Regions from separate parts of the Bacillus hominis genome, predicted to be linked through region 3. Evidence: predicted binding sites of a transcription regulator. Region 3 holds the regulator's gene; each other region holds the start of a gene.
The links. The regulator Rex, encoded in region 3, represses fermentation and respiration genes when NADH is low (regulators of the CRP and FNR family bind a similar motif). The targets are predictions, from matches to a motif close to TTGTGAAATATTTCACAA.

Region 1: the regulator Rex is predicted to act here: its motif matches at 1,702-1,719, upstream of nirB (NADPH-nitrite reductase large subunit).
Region 2: the regulator Rex is predicted to act here: its motif matches at 1,527-1,544, upstream of hcp (hydroxylamine reductase).
Region 4: the regulator Rex is predicted to act here: its motif matches at 1,778-1,795, upstream of adhE (bifunctional acetaldehyde-CoA/alcohol dehydrogenase).

Annotation. Positions count from the first base shown of each region.
Region 1 covers NZ_JAUCFS010000005.1:1,976,680-1,980,021, forward strand. Annotated here, with positions in the region: gene nirB (NADPH-nitrite reductase large subunit) at 1-1,627, opposite strand, end outside; gene ric (iron-sulfur cluster repair di-iron protein) at 1,883-2,590, opposite strand; gene QUF93_RS12625 (excalibur calcium-binding domain-containing protein) at 2,795-3,342, opposite strand, start outside.
Region 2 covers NZ_JAUCFS010000005.1:3,045,857-3,049,198, forward strand. Annotated here, with positions in the region: gene hcp (hydroxylamine reductase) at 177-1,463, opposite strand; partial or broken gene QUF93_RS18310 (subclass B1 metallo-beta-lactamase) at 2,309-2,449, opposite strand; gene QUF93_RS18315 (serine hydrolase domain-containing protein) at 2,668-3,342, shown strand, end outside.
Region 3 covers NZ_JAUCFS010000005.1:258,305-261,646, forward strand. Annotated here, with positions in the region: gene QUF93_RS03890 (ABC-F family ATP-binding cassette domain-containing protein) at 1-1,311, opposite strand, end outside; gene QUF93_RS03895 (redox-sensing transcriptional repressor Rex) at 1,499-2,128, shown strand; gene QUF93_RS03900 (YdiK family protein) at 2,158-2,349, opposite strand; gene QUF93_RS03905 (CPBP family intramembrane glutamic endopeptidase) at 2,346-3,095, opposite strand.
Region 4 covers NZ_JAUCFS010000005.1:3,931,510-3,934,851, forward strand. Annotated here, with positions in the region: gene adhE (bifunctional acetaldehyde-CoA/alcohol dehydrogenase) at 1-1,602, opposite strand, end outside; gene QUF93_RS23000 (bifunctional cystathionine gamma-lyase/homocysteine desulfhydrase) at 1,842-2,975, opposite strand; gene QUF93_RS23005 (O-acetylserine dependent cystathionine beta-synthase) at 2,979-3,342, opposite strand, start outside.

The sequences.
Region 1 (3,342 bases), 1.7 Mb from region 3:
GGGATGATTTATCATCTGCATATTCTTCTGGAATCGCCATACGTAAATAGTAATTTAAAGCAGGACGACATTTCGAACATCCGTCTTCATGTACAAAACCAAGAACATTTCGTACTTCTTTTGGTGATTTCAAACCTTTCTCATGAATCGCCGCTACGACTTCATCACGCGATAGAGTTGTACATCCACACATACCGGCAGATTGTGCTGAGGCGTCAAAAGCATCTCCAAGTGTATGAGATAAAATTTGTTCAACAAGTGGACGACATTTACCACAAGAACCTGCGGCTTTCGTGCATCCTTTTACTTCTTCAAAAGTAGTTAATTCTTGTTCTAAAATGGCATGAACGATTGTGCCTTTCGTAACACCATTACATCCGCAAATAGTGTCATCAGCACTCATAGTAGCGACGTTAAGTTCACTTTCTTCACCAGCTTTGTGAAGAAGGGAAGCTGGTGTATATTCTTGTATGTCTTCTTCTTTCTTTAACATGCTAAAGAGGCGTGTACCATCAGCAGTATCACCATATAAAACGATGCCAACGACTTTATTGTCACGAATTAATACTTTTTTATAGGAGCGTTTACATTCATCAAAGATTGAAATTGCTTTCGTTTGATCATCTTCATAGATTTGACCAGCAGAGAATAAATCACAACCTGCAACTTTTAATTGTGTACCGACGATACTGCCCACATATCCATCCGTTTGTAAATTCGTTATATGTTTTGCTAAAATTGCGCCTTGTTCATAAAGTGGGGCAACAAGTCCATATGCGATACCATCATGTTCTGCACATTCTCCAACCGCATAAATGGATTCATCATTTGTTTGCATATAGTCGTTGACTACAATACCGCGATTTACAATTAAATTAGCATCTTTTGCTATTTGAGTATTCGGACGTATTCCGACAGCCATTACGATTAAATCACAATTTACAATTTCACCATCTTCAAATTGAATGCCCTCAACATAATCTGTACCAAGAATCTTTACAGTTCTCTTTTCCATGAGAAATTTCATGCCTTGCGCTTCTAAATCTTCACGCAATAGAGAAGCTGCTTTGGCATCTAATTGTTGCTCCATTAAGCCCGGCATTAAATGAACGACATGTACATCCATTCCTAAGTCAATGAGTCCTCTTGCGGCTTCTAAACCAAGTAATCCACCACCGATGACAACGGCCTTTTTCTTATTTTTAGCAGTATTTATCATAAATTGTGTATCTTCAATTGTTCGAAATCCTGTTACACCAGTAAGGGTGGAACCTTCAACAGGTAAAATAAAAGCACTAGAACCTGTTGCAATAATGAGTTTGTCGTATGTAAGAGTACGTTTTTTTTCTGTAACAATAACTTTTTCTTCTCGGTCAATACTTTGAACTTTTTCGTTTGTATATAAAGTTATTTCATTTTTTTCGTACCAACTATACTCGTTCATAATGATGTCTTGCATGTTTGTTTTGCCTTGTAAAACATGAGAGAGCATAATGCGATTGTAGTTTGGGTGCGGTTCATCTCCAAAAATAGTAATCTCATATGAATCACTATCAAGTTTTAATATTTCTTCCATACAGCGTATTCCAGCCATACCATTTCCGATCATTACTAAACGTTTTTTCATTTTCATTTCCCCTTTTATGTGAAAAGTTGAACAAATAATTATATTTCTATTATAGAAAATCAAAAAAGGGGGAGATGTGATATTTATCACATTTTTATAATGATTCACAAATTGTTAAAATTCGGATTTATGTGAAGGGAGAAGCGAGAGGATAATTTGTTAATATGAGTGGATAGGTGAGATGGGGGAGTGTGAATGTTTTTCACGTAATAAAAAAGCAGGACATGAGTAGAAATACTCATGTCCTGCTTTTAATTATGCTTTTGTAATGGCACGTGGAAATAAAATATTATTTTCTAAATGAATATGCTCAAATAAATCAGATTCTAGAGCTTCAAGACGTTGGTAAACAAGGCGATAAGTACCGCAAGCTCCTTCTGGAGGAGTAAAGTCATTTGTCACTTGGCGAAGTTCTTTAATAATATTACCAGCGTGGGTATGTTCAGTTTCCAACTCATCTACTACTTTACGTAACTTTGCATAGTTTTCATCAGTTGGATTTTGTTCGAACTCTAAAATTAATGGGAAATCTTCCGTTTCTTCTTTAATTAAATGCTGTTCTAACTCAATCTTTAGTTCATGAAATAACTTATGAATTTGAGCCAAATGAGGCTGACCTGCCCCATGAACGCGTAATACTTTCGTCACATATGGACTTAACTGTGGCAACTCTTCATTTAAATAACGATGATGCTTATTTATAACATAATCTATTAACTCGCGATAAGAAGCATTTTTCCAATCAATTTCAGATTCGTTTAATAGTTTTGTTTTGTGATAAAGCGTATTTAACTCTGTAATTACTTCTGTTGCTGATAAATTTCTTTCATTAATTGCATCAATAAGTGGTCTATTACCACCACAACAAAAGTCTATTCTATATGATTTAAAAAGATCACTAGCCTTTGGGAATTGTGTTACAATCTCACCGATAATTGAAGTTTCAGTAAATGTATGTTTCATATGAATGCCTCCATAGAGTTTAAATTTAATATCTAGATCAAGAATAGCGATAAATTAAAATCAATGTGGTGATTTAAATCACTTATTATGTGTCATTTTTGAGAATAATAAAAGGAGTTTTATTTAAGCAAGAGGAAGCGCAATTAGTCGCAATACTTTACGATAATAAAAAAAGAAGCTTAGTAGAAGCTTCTTTTTTTATTACTATTTTTCACATGCGACTCCATCGCCATCACGATCAAGTTTAGAGCTATATCCTGGTTGGTCTCTATATAATGGAGCTTTCCCAGCATTTTTAACTTCAGTACAATTTTTGAAATATGTATTACTATTGTTTCCAGCAGCTGGTTGTGTTTGAGTTTGTTGTGCTTTTTGTTGTTCCTGTTGTACGCGAGCTTGCTCAGCAGCTTGGCGTTGTTGCTCTTCTTGTTGTTTACGAGCTTGCTCAGCGGCTTGACGCTGCTGTTCTTCTTGTTGTTTACGAGCTTGCTCAGCAGCTTGGCGTTGTTGCTCTTCTTGTTGTTTACGGGCCTGTTCTTCAGCTTGACGCTGTTGTTCTTCTTGTTGTTTACGAGCTAGTTCTTCAGCTTGGCGTTTCTCATCTTCTTGCTTACGAGCTAGTTCCTCAGCTTGGCGTTTCTCATCCTCTTGCTTACGAGCTAGTTCCTCAGCTTGGCGTTTTTCATCTTCTTGTTTACGAGTTTTTTCTTCCGCTTCTTTCTTTTCTAATTCCTTTTTCTTTTCGTCATCTT
Region 2 (3,342 bases), 2.8 Mb from region 3:
TAATCAGTGGGGGGTTTTGTTCATCCCCCACTGATTATTAGTTGAACCAATCGGGCGTTTACGGGCAGCCCGACTCCCACCTCACTTCTTTGCTCCACCTGAATTTTGAGGTGGGAGTTTTACTTCCCGGCAAATAGCGGGATAAAGCCAACTCTACATATAGGACATCCTTTTTGTTACGATAACATCATATTCATATCTTCTGCTGCAGTTGTAATCAGTTTTAAACCAAATGTTTCTTGTAATACATCAAGCACACCAGGTGAAATAAATTCAGGGGCCTTTGGACCAATGCGAATATCTTGAATCCCAAGACTAAATAGACCAAGTAAAATGGCAACCGCTTTTTGTTCAAACCATGATAGGACAATACTAACCGGCAATTCATTTACTTCACATTGAAAAGCATCTGCTAAAGCGGCCGCTATTTTCACTGTAGAAATTGAATTATTACATTGGCCTAAGTCAATGTAACGCGGAATCTCCGTACCAGGTACAACACCATAATTCACATCATTAAAGCGGAATTTCCCACAAGAGGTTGTTAAAATAACCGTTTCTGGCGGAAGTGACGTTGCTAATTCACGATAGTATTCCCCGCCTTTTCCTGGTGCATCACAACCTGCGATGACGAAGAAACGCTTTATTTTCCCTTCCTTTACTGCCTCAATAATTTCTGGGGCTAATGATAATACTGTATTATGATGAAATCCTGTTACTAATTGTTCATCCGACTCCATATGTACTTCGGGAAGTTCTAGCGCTTTTTGAATCAGTGGTGCAAAATCATCGTTTTCAATTTTCCGTACACCTTCTAGACCGGCAATATCATATGAAAAGAAGCGATCAGAGTATGATCCTTTAATTGGCATAACACAGTTCGTTGTAGCTAATATGGCACCAGTAAATTTTTCAAATAGACGTCGTTGATCATACCATGCCTTACCTATGTTTCCTTTTAAATGTTTATATTTTTTCAGCTTTGGATAACCATGTGCTGGTAGCATTTCAGAGTGCGTGTAAATATTAATTTCTTTTCCTTCTGTTTGCTTTAATAATTCCTCTAATGCAAATAGATTATGACCAGTAACTACAATTGCCTTACCTTCTACATGATTTTGTGTAATTTGAACAGGCTCTGGAACACCAAAGTGATTCGTATGTGCCTCATCCAACAACTCCATCACTCGTAAAGCTGATTTCCCTACCTTCATAGCCATATCAATATGTTCTTGTTCATTAAAGTTAGAATTTGTTAATGTCATATATAACGCTTCTTGCGTTGTAGCATCTACAAATGCATCTGTATACCCTAGCTGAGCGGCATGTGTACGATAAGCAGCAATTCCTTTTAATCCAAATACAATCGTATCTTGTAAACTTGCAATGGTTTCATTCTTACCACAAACACCCATCACTTTACATCCGCCTGTTGGCGTTTGTTCACATTGATAACAAAACATATCATCCCACCCTCTCCCAATCATTCCTTACAAACTAAGCATAATACCCATTGAGAAAAAGGGGTGTGATATCAATCACAATAATATATAAAAGTTTGTGACAGTTCATCTTGTTGACATAATTTTTTTATTGACACCATAAAATTCATACATAAGCATGTACACTTCTGTTGATGCTTCCAAAAAACTAAATAATTACTTTAAAGAATATCTAGCAATATATAAATAAAAATGAATCTTTTACTAGCTCATTGTACAAAACTAAGATTTCTTAATATATTTGGCGATAAAGAGCTTCGAATCTCTTGAGTAAATAATTGCGATTCATTAAATACAGAATTTTACATATAAATACGCTATTCTTTCCTATAATCCAATAGAAAGAATAGCGTATTTTATTAGTTGAGAATGTTTTAAGGTTATTATGGGAAGTCTCTTTATTTACAATACATTTACACTACCTTAACATTGTTTAAATTAATTTATGATATATTAATATGGAAACTACTTAAGATATTTCATGTACATTTTTATCTTTATGATCTCTTATCTAATTGATAAGAGATCATGTTATATTTTTATAACAGGGGTGAATTAGGATGACTGAAACTTTAAAAACACTTATAATGCTTGATGTTACTTACGTTATTATAGGCATTATGACGGTACTGGTATTTGTATACTTAGAATTAAAATCCCAGTGACGTATTCAGGCGTAATCGATAGCTTCAGCATTTCAATATAGTTAGAAGAAAGAGAGGAGGAAATCGTTTTCTCCTCTCTTTTGTATTCCAAAAATTTCTTAAATCTACAATAAGTTTCATCATTATTTTATTTCTTGTTTCTTATTTCAACAAATCCATTGTATGTAAAAGCAATCCTTTGCCTCCTACATCACCGTGACCAGGTACTACTAATTTCATATTTCCATATCGGTTCAACATATTTCCAATCGATGTGGACCATTCATTTACATACGCATCAGCCACATGGTTTATGTACATGTACCGAGATAAATTCTTTCAAATGTTCACTTCGAATTAACTTAAAATAAGAAACACTTCATCGGTAAAAGATGAAGTGTTTTCTTTTTCTCTTCTTCTCTCTATTAAAACCTCTCTTTTTGTTTCAATTATAGCTCCTCTCTCTATTTACTAATGTATAATAAAGTTAATATTCTGTTTTTTAAAAGAAGGGAGTCACTATGAACTTAAAAAGTAACAATATATATGAGAAAATGAACCAATATTCTGTTGCAGGATTAAGCCTTACTGTTATACGTGACGGTAGAATTGATGAAGCTACTGCTTTCGGAACACTTGAATCTGGAACAACTAGAAGTGTTACTACAAATTCTCTCTTTAATTCTTGCTCTATTAGCAAATTCATCACCGCCATACTTGTACTAACATTATCCGATCAAAAAATCGTACACTTAGATGAAGACGTAAATGATAAACTCACATCTTGGAATATCCCTACTAATATATTTACTTCACAGAAAAAAATCACTTTACGAAACTTATTAAGTCACCAATCTGGAATCATTGATCCTCCTAATAGTTTTGAACATTATAAGCTAGAGAAAGGAATACCTAAAATTCCTGAACTCCTTTCTGGTAGAACATTATATTGCCCAGTACCTATAGAAATGAATTGTGAACCAGAAAGTGAATTTCACTACTCAGACGCAAACTTTTGTATAATCGAACAACTACTAGAAGATATTACGGGGAAATCATTCAGTCAGTTACTAGAAGAGCTTATCTTCCAGCCACTACAAATGAAAAATAGTACACTCTTCGCTCCCGAAGACATAGATAAAACCGATGCTTTTGCTTGCGGGCATAATAAAGATGGAACTGTAACAAATGAGAAA
Region 3 (3,342 bases):
TGTGAATAAAAAGTTGCCCAGTATAGTGCGAATTTCTTTTTCAGGTTGCAAGGGATATTCATCCCATAGTTCATTTAAAACTCGCTTCGAAGATGTTAAGTTGGCTTGTTCTTGATCATAATAACCAACGGATACATTTGATCCGAAAGCAACGTCTCCATGTAATAGCTGTAACTTATTCACAATGGATTTTAATAATGTAGATTTCCCAATTCCGTTCGGTCCAACTAAGGCAACACTGTCACCGCGAGTTAAGCGCATATTTACATGTTCAATAATCGGTTCCTGGTAATAGCCAATAGTTGCATCTTTCACTTGTAAAACATCATTTCCACTTTGTTTTTCAATATCGAAGTGGAAGGAAGCTGATTTGGAATCACCTAATGGTCTAGTTAATAATTCCATTCTGTCTAATTGTTTCCGGCGACTTTGAGCACGTTTTGTCGTAGATGCGCGAGCTATATTTTTTTGTACAAAGTCTTCTAGTTTAGCAATTTCATCTTGTTGTTTTTCATAACGCTTCATCTCTTGCTCGTATAGAGCTGAGTTTAAGTCTAAATATTTACTGTAGTTACCAACAAATCGTCTGCTTTCTTTATTCGAAATTTCATATACTTGTGTAACAAGCTTATCTAAGAAATAACGGTCATGAGAAACGATTAAAATTGCGCCAGGATAACCTTGTAAGTATTGCTCAAGCCACGTTAATGTTTCGATGTCTAAATGGTTTGTAGGCTCGTCTAAAATAAGTAAGTCTGGTCTAGTTAATAATAATTTCCCAAGAGCTAATCGAGTCTTTTGTCCACCACTTAATGTAGAAATTGTCGTCTGATGCGTTTCAACTGGGAAGCCAAGACCGCTTAAAATCGAGCGTATATCCGCTTCATACTGATAGCCGCCTTGATCTTTATAATCTAATTGTAATTGGTCATAATCAGCTAATAATTTCTCGTATATAGCCGCATTTGAAAAGTTTTCTTCTTTTCCCATCTCTTGCTCTAGCCTTCGAAGTTTTGTCTCCATCTGCTGTAAGTGTGTAAAGACGGTTAACATTTCATCCCAAATTGTTAAAGACGTTTCTAATCCGGTATTTTGAGCTAAATACCCCATTGAGACATCTTTCGGTTTTATAATTTCACCACCATCATGAGATAACTCGCCAGCTATTATTTTTAATAATGTAGATTTTCCGGCTCCATTTCGTCCGACTAATGCGATACGATCTTTCGTTTGTACTTCCAATTTTATGTTTGCAAGAATCGTTTCTGCACCGTATAATTTCGAAAGCCCATTCACTTGTAATAATATCAATGTTTTCACCTCAAATAATTTCTTAACTTTGCCATGTTTATATTTCTCAATCATACTAAAAATAGTGTATAGTTTAAAATAAAGAGAGAATACTTCTTCTCTTTATTATACAAAGAAATTCATGAGTACTAAACTTCTGTATTTGATTCAAGTATGTGAATAAAGATAGGAAGAGAGGAGAGGTTATATGGATCAGCAAAAAATTCCACAGGCCACTGCCAAACGATTGCCTCTATACTATCGATTTATCCAAAATTTATCTCTTTCTGGTAAGCAACGTGTTTCATCAGCCGAATTGAGTGAAGCGGTAAAGGTTGATTCCGCAACTATTCGAAGAGATTTTTCATACTTTGGAGCGTTAGGAAAAAAAGGATATGGATATAACGTAAATTATTTATTATCATTTTTCCGTGAAACACTCGACCAAGATGATATAACACGTGTAGCACTTATTGGAGTAGGTAATTTAGGGACCGCTTTCTTACATTATAATTTCACGAAAAACAATAATACAAAAATTGAAATGGCGTTTGATGTTAGTGAAGAGAAAGTTGGAACAGAAATCGGGGGAATTCCTGTATATCATTTGGATGAATTAGAAGAACGTTTATCAACTGATATACAAGTGGCAATATTAACGGTACCCGCTACAGTAGCGCAATCTGTGGCAGATAGATTGGCAGAAACGGACGTACATGGTATTTTAAATTTCACACCAGCACGCTTAAATGTGTCAGAGAATATAAGAATTCATCATATTGATTTAGCTGTAGAGTTACAAACGCTTGTTTACTTTTTGAAGAATTATCCACAATAAAACGCAGAGGAGATGACCTCTGCGTTTTATTATTGTTTTTTCTTTGTGAATTTGACTAAGATAAGGCGAAGTGCCAAATTAAAATCAATTGTTGCCATAACTGCAAATAGTATTGTCCACATATTCCAAATTGTATCTGTTACGTTCGTAATGGCGAAGCGTGTAAAGATACATCCAAGAAGAAAGTACAATGCAGCCATGAACAATGGTGAGTTTCTCATACTAAAAATCCTCCGATAAAGCCTTGCATTTTTTCAGCTTCTTTAATCATTTCTTGAATTTGCTCGTTACTTACTACAACTTGAGCGACTGCAACTAATGTATTCATTGCAACATGAGCTGCAATTGGAACGATAATACGTTTCGTTTTTACATATAAAAAGGCGAATACGAGCCCCATAGAAGTGTATACCAATAAGTGAGTAAAATCAAAATGAATCGCCGCGAATACAAGTGAACTAATGATAGCGGCAATAAAGAAGTTGAACTTCTTATAAAGTGTACCGAATAAAATTTTTCTAAATACGATTTCTTCTAAAATAGGTCCTATTATAGATATGACGATAAGGAACCAAGGTGTCGTTCTTGCGATGTCCATAAGCCTTGCTGTATTTTCAGATCCCGGCGTAATCCCTAATAAACGCATTTCGATCATACCGGCAATGCTTTGTGAGAACAGTGCTAAGAAGAAACCAATAAAAATCCATCCAATTGTAGCTGGAACAGTAGAGCGCATTTTATCTAAATGCCTGTCGCGAATGTCTGTTCTGAGTAACCAAAGTACAACGCATAATGCAATGAAAAAGCTAATGATAGCCCAATGACCAGTTATGAGCTGAATCTTTTCCTCTCTAGTAAATCCCCTATTATCGTATAGTCCAGTTTTCAGGAGAAGCGGTAACCCGGCAATGCCTGATAACTGCATTAAAATGTATGTAACGATAATCCACCAATATTGTTTTTTCAAATGGTTTAACCATCCTTTCTAACGCTAGTGTATGAGATAAGGTAGGATAACATGTAAATATGCTACCTACGATATAAACTTTCATTTGAATTATATTTTTTTTGTAAATAAGTATTTGAAAATAAAATAGGAGACAGGAAAAAGTTGTGCGTTTAGCGAAAACAACTTAGGGTGTCTTTCATATTGTAACATACAAGAAGTGGGAACAACGATTCATATAGTAAAGGCAGTAGAAGAAGTAATGCTA
Region 4 (3,342 bases), 3.7 Mb from region 3:
ACCTTTAAAAACAGTTTCATCTGATGGATCTGGCTCGACCTCAAAGAAAACTTCAACTTTTACATCATTTGCATGCTTACGTAAATAGTGCGCGACTGTATCTACATAGCCGTGCTCAACCATTCCTGGATCCGTTACAATAAATGCACGTGAAATGTTAGGCATATTTGCTAAATATGCTGTAGCATGTTTTTCAAAATAAATTTTTGGTGGCAGTTTGAACCACTGCATATTCTTTTTTCTATTTGCCAGCCTTTTTATATTTAATAAATGAGTCGCTGTTACGTTTTGGGAAACTGAGTTTTTCCCGTAAGAACCACAACCAAGCGTAAGTGATGGAATAAATCCATTATATATATCCCCTATTCCACCTTGTGATGAAGGTGCATTTACAATAAGACGGCAAGCTTTCATGCGTAATCCAAATTGCTTTTGCACTTCTTTGTTTGTAGAATGGATGACTGCTGAATGTCCTAAACCACCAAGGTTCAACATTTCTTCGCAATATGTAAATCCTTCTTCTAATGAATTTGCTTTTACACAAGCTAATACTGGACTCAATTTCTCACGAGATAATGGATATGCTGCTCCAATACCTTGTATTTCAGCTACAAGTATTTTTGTATGTTCAGGCACAGTAACCCCAACTAATTCAGCAATATACTGCGCGGATTTCCCTACAATATCACTATTTACTGCACATGTATTTTCATTTATAACTAGCTTTTCTAATTTTCTTCTCTCTTCCTCTGTTACAAAGTAACAATTGTTTGCAATCATTTCTGTTTTCATATCATCATAAATTTCCTTATCGACAATGATTGCCTGTTCCGATGCACAGATCATACCGTTATCAAATGTTTTCGATAAAATTAAATCATTAACAGCTCGTTTTACATGTGCTGATTTCTCTATATAACATGGTACATTACCAGGGCCGACGCCTAGCGCTGGTTTTCCAGTAGAATAAGCTGATTTCACCATACCAGCTCCTCCAGTTGCTAGAACGAGTGCCACACCGTCATGGTTCATTAATTGCTTCGTTGCTTCGACAGACGGTCTTTCAATCCATTGAATACAGTGCTTTGGTGCACCAGCTTTCAACGCTGCATCATATACTGTTTTCGCCGCTGCAACGGAACAATTTTGTGCAGAAGGATGAAAGGCGAAAATAATTGGATTTCTCGTTTTTATCGCGATTAACGCTTTAAACATTGTTGTCGACGTTGGATTCGTTACTGGCGTTACCCCAGCTACTACACCGACAGGTTCCGCAATTTCTATTATTTCTTCATGAGGATCTTCGTGAATAATTCCTACCGTTTTATCTCTCTTTATATTATGCCAAATATATTCAGTAGCAAAAATATTTTTAATGCATTTGTCTTCATATACACCACGGCCCGTTTCCTCAACAGCCAATTTTGCCAATGGCATATGTTGATCAACACCTGCTAGTGCCATTTCATGAACAATGTTGTCAATTTGCTCTTGTGTAAAACTTTCTAATGCTTGTAAAGCTTCTTGACCATTATTTACTAACGTATCAATCATCTCTTTTACCTCTTGCATTTCATTTACAACTTTCTCTTTGACTACCATGTAAATTTCCTCCTATTCTGTTATCACGGTCTTTATAAGTCCCGATTAGCGCAAAAAAATAGAGTTACCTTCCTACATGAATCTCATTGTTTGTGAAACATTTCACAAGTTTATTCGTGAATAATATTTCATGAATTCAATATACATGAAATCATTTCATTTGTGTATGTCTAATTTGTGAAATGTTTCACAAATTAATATAATAAAAATGCACTGCCCATATTAGCAGTGCATTTTTACTATGCTAGCGCTTGTGCTAAATCTTCCATTAAATCTTCACCATCTTCAATACCGACAGAGATACGAATTAATGTATCTGTAATTCCTAATTCTTTACGGCGATCTGCTGGGATTGATGCATGTGTCATTTGAGATGGGATCGAAATTAAACTTTCTACTGCTCCTAAGCTTTCAGCAAGTGTGAAGTATTGCAGTTTCTCAAGTACATTATTTAACGTTTCTTCACTATCTACATCAAATGAGATAATGGCACCAAATCCATTTGCTTGTTCTTTTGCTAATGCATGGTTTTGATGTGATTCAAGACCTGGATAATATACTTTATTTACTTTTGGATGGTTATTTAAAAACTCAGCAATTGCACGTGAATTCGTTTCATGTTCTTCCATACGAATTCCTAATGTTTTTAAACCGCGAAGTAATAAGAAGCTATCTTGCGGCCCTAGAATACCTCCTGTTGAGTTTTGTACAAAGTGAAGGTCTTCTGCTAATTGCGGGCTATTTACAACTACTAAACCTGCAACTACATCACTATGACCTCCTAAATATTTTGTAGCACTATGAAGTACAATATCTGCTCCTAAAGAAATCGGCGACTGCCAATATGGCGTCATGAATGTGTTATCAATAATTGTTAATACATCTTTCTCTTTAGCAAGAGTAGATATTTTCTTAATATCAGTAATTTTCAGTAATGGGTTCGTTGGTGTTTCCACATAAATCGCTTTCGTATTTGGACGAATAGCTTCTTCAACTTCCTCTAGGTTTGTTGTATCTACAAATGTATGCTCAATGCCGAAACGGTTTAATACTTTCGTAATAACGCGATACGTTCCGCCATAAACATCATCTGTTAAAATGACGTGGTCACCTTTTGAGAACAACATAATTGTCGCTGTAATAGCAGCCATTCCTGAACCAAATGCAAATCCAGCATGACCGTTTTCTAATACAGCAATCATTTCTTCTAAAGCTGCACGTGTTGGGTTGCCTGTACGTGAATATTCATATCCTTGGTGCTTCCCAACTGCTTCTTGTTTGTACGTACTTGTTTGATAAATCGGTACGTTTACAGCTCCAGTTGAAGGTTCTCCTATGCGAATACCATGAATTAACTTTGTCTTTGCTCTCATTTTTTATTCCCATCCTTTGTATATGTCTTTACTTAAATAGCGCTCACTACTATCAGGAAAAATCGTTACAATATTTGTGCCTGGCGCCGCTTTCTCTGCTTCAAGTAAACTTGCATGAAATGCTGCTCCTGACGAGCTCCCAACAAGCAGTCCTTCTTTTTGCGCCAATTCCTTCACTCGTAAAAATGCATTTCGATCAGAAATTGTATGAATTTCATCAAAATAAGATGTTTTTAAAAATGGCGGGATAAATTCAAGGCCAATCCCTTCTGTTTCATGCGAACCAGCTTTACCACCATTTAAAATTGATCCTTCTGGTTCCACAATAACCGTTTTTATATCTACATTTTTTTCTTTCAAATAAGAT